3 regions of the Priestia sp. J2 genome follow, and region 3 is predicted to be linked to each of the others. Evidence: predicted binding sites of a transcription regulator. Region 3 holds the regulator's gene; each other region holds the start of a gene.
The links. Region 3 encodes Rex, which represses fermentation and respiration genes when NADH is low (regulators of the CRP and FNR family bind a similar motif). Its sites were predicted from a motif close to TTGTGAAATATTTCACAA; they were not measured.
Positions count from the first base shown of each region.

Region 1 (3,287 bases), 360 kb from region 3:
CCCTGATTTACCAACAAGCTTAGCGTTAGATCGAGCTGTTGAAAAAGGAATTGTAACGGTTACATCTAGCGGCAATTCAGGTCCAGGTTTATGGACGGTGGGCTCTCCGGGTACAGCGGGAAAAGCTATTTCCGTTGGCGCTTCTGTTTCTCCGACAACAGTTCAATTTCTAACAATTGGATTTAACAAAGAAAAAATTATGATGGCGCCAGTAGAAGGGTCTCGTCCATGGACGTTTAATCAAACGCTGCGTGTAATAAATGAAGAAGATTCCAAAGAGCAAAAGCATGCGTCGGGTAACGTCATTTTGCTAAAAGCAGAAGGAAATGCGGTTCAAAAAAAGATTAAACAAGCTGAACAGGCGGGAGCAAAAGCGGTTATTTTATATAGCCCGACAGAAAAAAGCATAGTCAGTAAACTAAAAGAGTCAGTAAATATTCCCGTGATATGGGTAAGTAAAAAAAGCGGTGACACCATTACCCAACACATTCAGTCTCAACAACCGTACTTACGCACTGGCCAGCAAGTGGTGCAAGACTTGCTCACATCTTTCAGTTCAAGAGGGCCTGTAACGACTACTTGGGGAATCAAACCAGACGTCGTCGCACCAGGTTACTTCATTAATAGTACAGTTCCTGGAGGATATGAACGCATGCATGGCACAAGTATGGCTGCGCCCCATGTAGCTGGAGCGTGTGCGCTGATTTTACAAGCTCACCCGAACTGGTCTCCTGAACAAGTCAAAGCTTCATTGATGAACACCAGTAAAGTAATGCAGCAGCTAAACGGTCAAACGTATCGCGTATATGAACAAGGAGCGGGAAGAATTCAAATAGCAAAAGCCGTCACAGCAGAATCTTTGTTTTATCCATCTTCTTTATCTTTTGGTATTTTTACGCGTCCATCAAAGAAAGTTTTATCTTTTAAAATTGATAACCAGTCTGATAAAGCAAAAACGTATCGCTTAAACGTTCCAAAAAGGGATGAAGGAGTGAACTGGGATGTTCCATTACCCGTCACGGTGCCACCCCGTCAGACAAAAGAGATAGCTGTCACTTTATCGGTGCAGCCCCGTTTTAAAAATAAAGGTATATATGACGGATATTTGGAAATAAATGATTCACGTGAAACATTTTCGCTTCCCTATATGTACATGATTAGCATTCCAGATTATCCTCGCGTCATGGGATTGCAAGTAGCAGCGGAAAAAGAGAAAAATACGTATAGCTATGAACTGTTTTTGCCTGAAGGAGCAGATCAGTTAGGCGTCGCTCTTTTTGATAAGCAGTCTTTACAGTTTGTATCGTATTTAGATGTTGACGTGGATGTAGAAAGAGGCATGAGAAAACGAAAAATAACGATTGATGAATCGCTTGTACCAGGAGTGTACCAAATATTTGCATTTGTGAAAAAGCATAGACAAGAGCAGGTTGTACACAGTACAATAACGATTGAATGAACCTCTTTAAATGTTTTCATTTGAAGAGGTTTTATGTGTGGCAGAAATGTGAACAATAAGAAGAGATTGTGAAGTTTTTAGCTTAAACACATTGACATTAAATATACGCTATTGTATGCTTACAGGGAATATAAATGATAAGGTTTTCAACCTGTGAAAACCGTTGATATTTCTGCGTATTTTATTAGCTGTTTTTACCTTTTTTAGCAATTTTTTTTGCCTTTCTATCATATATTGAGCTATGAAAACGATAGAGAATTCGGAAAAAAGAAAATTTTGCAAAAGGGGTATGAGCTTATGAAACATCGCAACCGTCATCCTTTGCAAGCGATGGCATTAGTGTCAATCATTCTATCACAGTTAGCAGGTTCAGTCTTAATTGGCTTATTCTCTGGAAGATGGGCTGATCAATGGCTTGACACCGAACCACTATTTTTGATTTTAGGCCTTCTTTCAGGGCTAGCAGCAGGTGTTTTTATGATGCTGCGGACAGTCCACCATTTTTTTTCAGGAGATTAATAATTCATGCAGGATTTGCAGCACGTTTTTCCAAGACTTCGTTCATACATATTGTATTTGTTAGCATTATACGTTCTCGGCTGGGGATTTACAAGTTATAAGGCTGTTTTTGCAGGTTTAATTTTAGGAACCGCCCTGAGTTTGTATAATTTGTGGAACTTAGTAAGAAAGTTTGAGCAGTTTGGACAGGCGTTGGATGAGGGGAAAAAGCCCCGTTCAATTGGGACTGTTGTAAGATTTGCAACAGCTGCTCTCGCAGTTGTGATTACCATCTCTTATCCAAAAACCTTTCATATTATTAGTGTAGTTGTGGGATTAATGACGTATTATGTTGTCATTATCATAGATTTAGTTGTTCAAAATATGCGTAGAAGATAGAAAGAGAGGTGAACACAGTTGGGTCATGAATCACCAACTATAGAGTTTCTAGGCCTTACTTTTAGTCAAAGTAACTTGCTTATGGTTACCGTAGCTTCTGTTATTGTATTCTTAATTGCAGTTTTATGTACTCGTACTCTTGCTATGAAGCCAAGCGGTGCACAAAACTTTATTGAATGGGTCTTAGATTTTGTTAAAGGACTCGTTAATAGCAATATGGATTGGAAAACAGGTGGCCGCTTTTTGACGCTAGGTGTAACTTTACTTATGTACATTTTTGTGTCAAATATGTTGGGTCTTCCATTCGCCATCGTGATTGACCATAACTTATGGTGGAAATCGCCAACCGCTGATCCAGCAATTACGCTGACGTTAGCCGTTATGGTAGTTGTACTATCACATTATTATGGTATTAAAATGCGAGGTTTCTCTGCATACACGAAAGATTACTTCAAGCCAATGGCATTTTTATTCCCGCTTAAGATTATCGAGGAGTTTGCCAATACGTTAACGCTTGGCCTTCGTCTTTACGGTAATATTTATGCTGGGGAAATTTTGTTAAGCTTGCTAGCTGGTTTAGCAACAACAGGCTTCCTAGGTACAATTGGAGCTGCTATCCCAATGCTTTTATGGCAAGGATTCAGTATTTTTGTAGGCGCAATTCAGGCCTTCATTTTCACAATGTTAACGATGGTTTATTTATCTCACAAAGTGAGTAGCGACCATTAATTTATAAAGCTTTGTTCAAGTAATACCCAATTTGGACAAAACAAAACTTAGTTAAACAAAATCATATATATTAAGGGAGGACTTTATAAAATGGGTTTAATAGCATCTGCAATTGCGATTGGTTTAGCGGCACTAGGTGCTGGTATTGGTAACGGTCTTATCGTTTCTAAGACGATTGAAGGCACAGCTCGCCAACCAGAAG
Region 1 is NZ_CP086208.1:4,925,885-4,929,171, reverse strand. Features, by position in the region: gene LJY09_RS25575 (S8 family serine peptidase) at 1-1,459, shown strand, start outside; gene LJY09_RS25570 (AtpZ/AtpI family protein) at 1,757-1,978, shown strand; gene LJY09_RS25565 (ATP synthase subunit I) at 1,985-2,356, shown strand; gene atpB (F0F1 ATP synthase subunit A) at 2,375-3,085, shown strand; gene atpE (F0F1 ATP synthase subunit C) at 3,176-3,287, shown strand, end outside.
Region 1: the regulator Rex is predicted to act here: its motif matches at 1,526-1,543, upstream of LJY09_RS25570 (AtpZ/AtpI family protein).

Region 2 (3,287 bases), 260 kb from region 3:
AAAATATGCAATAGCTAGTACAATCAACGCCGTCATCCAAGACATATGACTAACAGTGCCTTTCATCAGATCACTGAACCAAGGAATCATGCCTAGATCATTTAAGAAAGTTGCCATCATAACCAAAACAGCAAACCAGACTAATGTATCCCATGCTCCCTGTTCTTTTTTGATGTCCGACCAGCTTAACACTTGCGTTAAAAGCAGCGCACATAGACCAATAAAAGCAGTTGTTGTTGCATTAATATTTAAATTAGCGCCAAAAATCCACAGCACAAGAAGAAGTAAAAATACGCCAATCATGTACCATTCTTCTTTCTTTAGCGGACCCATTTCATTTAGTTTTTTTGCTGCAATTTCAGATGCTTCCGGCGTTTCTTTTAATTCTGGCGGATACAGCTTATAAATAACGAGCGGAATAACAATTAAACTAATAATTCCAGGTACGATTGCAGCCGCTGCCCATCCAACCCATGAAATAGTCTTTCCTGTAATTTGTTCCGTCATTTTAACAGCAAGAGGATTGGCCGCCATTGCCGTTACGAACATAGCCGATGTAATCATATCTCCTTGAAACGATACTTTTGTTAAGAAAGCACCGACTCTGCGCTCCGTACCGTCTCCAGTTCTCGATCCGTATGTTTCAGATAAAGAACGAATGATTGGAAGAATAATTCCTCCAGCTCGTGCTGTATTAGACGGCATTGCAGGTGATAAAAGTAAATCACTTACGATAAGAGAATACGATAGTCCCAACGTCTTTTTACCGAACAAACGAACAAAGATATAGGCAACCCTTGTTCCTAGACCAGTCTTAATAAAACCTCTAGAAATAAAGAATGCAATAACGATCAACCAAATCGTCGTATTTTGAAAACCGCTGAGCGATTGTTCAAGTGTTAATGTATTAGTTAATACAATAATGGTTAAAGATAAAATAGCTACACTGCCTAATGGCAATGGTTTAATGATAAGACCTACGATAGTAGCCACAAAAATAGCGAATAAGTGCCAAGCCTTCACATCAAGTCCGGACGGAGGTGTAATAAACCATAAAACAAGTCCGATTGCCAGACAAATTAATAAAGGAATAAACTTCACTTCGCCGGCAGGCTTTTTAGTTGTTTCAGCCATAATCTTTCTCCTTTCATGTTTTTAAATAATAATAGTAGTATGCTCTTTCCCCTTCGTACCCAATACTTGTCCCATTTAAAATAAAATAATTGTAAAAATACGTTTCATAAGGATGATATTGTAAATTTGTGAAGTGTTGAGCATAATTCCTTTATTATTTTATCATACATATTGACAATTTTTATCTTTCACCTTCATTTTATTCCCTTCAAAATAGCTTGTAAGCGTTATTTCATCAAAATAAATAAGCTGCATGAGTTCATCATGCAGCCTTGCATTTAACGATTTACTTTTTGAATAAACACGACTTTGAGATAATCACCTGACTTAAATTCTTTTATTGTTTTAAAATCAGCTGGAAGAGAGAACTGCTCCATCATTTTGTAACGTTCCCCTTTTTCATTAAAAGCTTTTTCAATAAACGAATGAAATCTTTTCATATCAAAATTACTTGCATTCGTCGAAGCTACAATGACACCATTTGGCTTTGTAAGAGCAATGGCTTCTTTTAATAAATCTTTGTAGTCTTTTGCCGCGCTGAACGTATGCTTTTTCGATTTAGCAAAGCTCGGCGGATCTAGCACCACAAGATCGAACGTCATATTCTTCTTAACCGCATATTTAAAATACTTAAAAACATCTTCCACAATAATGTCCTGTGCTTCGTGATCAATTCCATTTACACTAAATTGCTCAATTGTTTTTGCCAAGCTGCGATTGGCCAAGTCGACACTTGTTGTTTTCGTAGCTCCTCCAAGAGCGGCCGCCACTGAAAATGCGCCTGTATACGAAAACATGTTTAGAACGGTCTTTCCTTTTGCATATTTATCTCGAATCGTTTTACGGACGTCTCGCTGATCTAAAAAGACCCCAACCATCGCTCCGTCATTTAAATAAACGGCAAAACGAATACCATTTTCTCTTACAATTAAAGGGAATTCACCTTTATTTCCTGTGACAAAATCATCTTCTTCAATATACTGCCCTTTTACGTTGAAACGTTTTTTCTGGTACAGCCCTTTAAAGTTAGGCGCAGATTTTAAAGCTTCAATAACGTATTCTTTAAATTGATAAATTCCTTCACTATACCAGCTCGTGACGTAATATCCGTCATAATAATCAATGATTAAGCCGCCAATTCCGTCACCTTCACTATTAAATACACGAAAAGCAGTTGTATCTTCAGACGCATAAAAATCGTGACGAGAGGTAATAGCTCGCTGAATTTTTCGTACAAAAAACGCCGCGTCAATTTGTTCACTTTTCTTCTTCGTCAGAATCCATCCGTAGCCTTTGTTTTGTTTTCCATAATAGCCTTTGGCTAAGAATTGATTCTTTGGAGTGACTAAGTTAATAATAACGCCTTCTTCTTGCAGTTTATGACCATCAACAAGCGCATCTTTTTCAATGAGTGGATAACCTTTATTCACTTTTTTAATAAAAGCTTCTTTGGCTATAACTTGTACTTCTTTTCTCATGTGTACACCCTATCTATTTAATTTAGTTCATTCTAGTTTTATCCATTTTACGAGAATAATCTACATTTATCTTAACATAGATAACCGGTAATGTTTCCAGTTACAAAATAGAAAAGCAGAGGATGCCTTGAAGCACCCTCTGCTTGATATGAATGAAAAATGAAATGTATGTTTTATGTTTTAAGATAAAAAATTATGAGCACTCTTGTCCAGTATATGCATCGAACTTAAGCGTCTGCTGCTTGCTTCCGCTCACTAAAGTCACCACGTATACAGTTATTGAGTTTTCTGTTATAAGCTCAATATGCTCTACTTTTCCTTCTTGATGTTTTAAAGCAAGAACTTTTACAGCGGTCTCCGTTAACGGCTGAAGCTTATTATGTTTTACATGTGTGATTTCACCCGAAACCGCATCGATTGTAACGGTGTATTCCGTATTATCTTTGATTATTTTTACTGTGAAAATCGCTGCGTTTTGATCATATTCTACCATTTTCACCTTACCTGCATATGTAGCCAATGCAAGATCTTTTGCATCTTGTCTCGTTAATAGCTTCACTGCTTGCTGAGAAGTATTAACTACTTTTCCTGTGAAAGCATCTAACGTTACCGTATATTGAGTGCTATCTTTAAGAATCACTGCGACATACTGACTAGCGGATTCTTTAAACTCTA
Region 2 is NZ_CP086208.1:5,026,129-5,029,415, forward strand. Features, by position in the region: gene LJY09_RS26010 (anion permease) at 1-1,134, opposite strand, end outside; gene LJY09_RS26015 (class I SAM-dependent rRNA methyltransferase) at 1,413-2,612, opposite strand; gene LJY09_RS26020 (PepSY domain-containing protein) at 2,806-3,287, opposite strand, start outside.
Region 2: the regulator Rex is predicted to act here: its motif matches at 1,261-1,278, upstream of LJY09_RS26010 (anion permease).

Region 3 (3,287 bases):
CGAGCTGTTTACGTCTGCTTTGCGCACGTTTTGTAGTCGATGCGCGGGCGATGTTTCGCTGAATAAAATCATTCAGCTTTGCGACTTCATCTTGCTGCTTTTCGTACTGACGCAACTCTTTTTCATATCGCTCTGCTTTTTGTACAAGGTATTTAGAGTAGTTGCCCGTGTACTTCACCGTTGTTTTTTGTGCGACTTCATACACTTGATTTACGACTTTATCAAGGAAGTAACGATCATGTGAAACGATTAAAATAGCTCCTTCATACCCTTGCAGAAACTGTTCCAGCCATGCTAAAGTTTCAATATCTAAGTGGTTGGTAGGCTCATCCAGAATAAGCAAATCAGGCTTTGTTAAAAGCAGTTTTGCAAGAGCCAGGCGCGTTTTTTGTCCACCGCTTAAGGAGGAAATAGGGGTGCTGTAGTCAAAGTTTGAAAAACGGAAACCGTGAAGAATAGATCGTGTATCGGCTTCATACTGATAGCCGCCTAAATCTTTAAACGTTACTTGAAGCTGATCATACTCTTTGGTTAGTTTTTCGTATTGAACTGAATCATTAAAAATGTCTGGATCACCCATCTTCGTTTCAAGCGTACGTAATTCTTTTTCCATCTTCTTTAATGGAGCAAAGACAGTCATCATTTCTTCCCATATGGAGAGTGTTGACTCAAGAACTGTATCTTGTCCCATATAATCAATGGAAACACCCTTAGGTTTAATAATTTCTCCGCTGTCATAGGAAAGCTGCTCAGCAATAATTTTTAATAAAGTTGATTTACCAGCACCGTTTCGTCCCACTAGGGCAATGCGGTCTTTTGATTGTACTTCTAACTTTATATTCGATAAAATGGGTTCTGCCCCATAGTATTTTGTAATACCGTTCAATTGTAGAATAATCATTTTTTCACCTCTAGTAGTATATCCATAGTGTATTTTAACATATTTTCAACTACAAGTTCTTCCTACAAGCGTTTGTAATTTGTAGAGGGACAAGGACAAATGATGAAGCGAATGTTTTGATTCATGAAATAAAATGATTTTACCTGCACATTTTATACAGGATACTATGTTAAAATAAGAGATAAGTGCATCTCTGAACTTATCTATGATGGATGTAAAAAAATCCGTCATGACTAACAAACCGATCCTTTGAAGGGCTAATTGCTTCGTTCTACATACCGACTTTAAGGAGTGCTGAATAGACAAAATCCGTCGAGGTGTGAAGCGGAGTATATATAAAACAAGAGAAAAGAGAGAGAATTGGAAGCGCTACCTCAAAGCGGTTGATGCTTTGTGAAAGGTAATGCAATATGACTTGAAAATGTTAGTAATGACATACATGAACTGAGGGGGTACAACGTGAACACTGAACAATTAAAAATACCACAAGCAACGGCTAAACGATTGCCGCTTTATTATCGTTTTTTGAAAAATTTGCATGCTTCTGGTAAACAGCGTGTGTCGTCAGCGGAGTTAAGTGAGGCAGTGAAAGTGGATTCTGCTACTATTCGTCGGGACTTTTCTTACTTTGGTGCATTAGGAAAAAAGGGATACGGCTACAATGTGAATTATTTACTTACATTTTTCCGTAAAACGTTAGACCAAGATGAAGTAACGAAAGTAGCACTGATTGGCGTAGGGAATCTAGGAACGGCCTTTTTAAATTATAATTTTATTAAAAATAATAACACCAAAATTGAGTGCGCTTTTGATGTGATAGAAGATAAAGTAGGTACGAAAGTAGGCGACGTGCCGGTTTATCATCTTGACCAATTGGAAGATTATATGAGTGATGACATCTCAGTAGCGATTTTAACCGTTCCTGCCACTGTTGCTCAGCAAATTACTGATCGTTTAGTGAGTTGCGGAATTAAAGGAATTTTAAACTTTACTCCTGCACGCTTGAACGTACCGGATGAGATTCGACTCCATCATATTGATCTTGCTGTAGAATTACAGTCGCTTGTCTACTTTTTGAAAAATTATCCTGTTGAATAAGGCGGACTGTGTTACGATTTCCTTAAGTCTAAATTAATAAGGAGAGTGGGAATATGGGGATTGGAGCAGGCAGTTGGATTATTATTGCGATTGTAGCACTGCTTATTTTTGGACCGAAACGGTTACCGGAGCTAGGAAGATCAGTGGGCCAAACGCTTAGAGAGTTTAAGCATGCCGCTAGCGGTGCATCAGAAGATCGTGAAAAAGATAAACAGCGTCAAGTAGATGACAAAGAGTAAAAGGGTGATCATAGTATGACCGAACAAGAAATGTCAATATATGATCATATAGGAGAGCTGCGAAAACGCATTTTAATTGTTTTATTTTTCTTTGTGATTGCCACAATTGGCGGCTTTTTTATAGCGGATAAGGTCATTGTCTATTTACAGCATGCTGATGAGGCAAAAAATTTAACGATGAATGCATTTAGGCTAACAGATCCAGTTAAGATTTATATGCAATTTGCTGTTATTATCGGCTGTGTACTTGCAGCTCCTGTTGCACTGTATCAACTCTGGGCATTTATTAGTCCTGGTTTATATGAAAAAGAGCGGAAGGTAACGCTTGGATATATTCCTGTTTCCATTTTTCTCTTTATCGGCGGTGTCTCTTTTTCTTATTTTGTGTTGTTTCCATTTGTCGTCGATTTTATGACGCGCGTTTCTGATGAGCTGAATGTAAACCAAGTGATTGGCATTAATGAATACTTTTCTTTTTTAATGCAGCTCACACTGCCTTTTGGCCTGTTGTTTCAGCTTCCTGTCGTCGTAATGTTTTTGACGAGATTAGGAATTATAACGCCTATGTTTTTATCTCAAATTCGAAAATATGCCTATTTCGTACTGCTAGTTATTGCCGCACTTATTACACCACCGGAATTGCTCTCGCACATGATGGTGACAGTGCCGCTCTTAATTTTGTATGAAATCAGTATCATTATTTCCCGCATTTCGTATCGCAAAGTGTTAAAGGCAAGAGCAGAGCAAGAAAGAGAAGATGTTAGTATGTAAAAAAACCACTGAAACAGTGGTTTTTTTATTTAGATGAATCATCTTGATTTTTATATTGCTGCTGCAATTTTTTAATTTTGTAGTGCAAGATAAAGATGCGAACCGCAAACCTGAAATCGAATGCGGCTACGAGTGCAAATAAGATTGTGGGGAAATTCCAAACGGTTTCCTGAGCATTTTGAATTGCCAAGTAGGTGAATAAAATCCCCATAATAATATAAATAAACCCTCGTGTTAAAGGGATATTCTTCATAAAAACATGCCTCCAAAAATAAACT
Region 3 is NZ_CP086208.1:219,869-223,155, forward strand. Features, by position in the region: gene abc-f (ribosomal protection-like ABC-F family protein) at 1-901, opposite strand, end outside; gene LJY09_RS01295 (redox-sensing transcriptional repressor Rex) at 1,361-1,999, shown strand; gene tatA (twin-arginine translocase TatA/TatE family subunit) at 2,053-2,238, shown strand; gene tatC (twin-arginine translocase subunit TatC) at 2,254-3,009, shown strand; gene LJY09_RS01310 (YdiK family protein) at 3,035-3,262, opposite strand; gene LJY09_RS01315 (CPBP family intramembrane glutamic endopeptidase) at 3,259-3,287, opposite strand, start outside.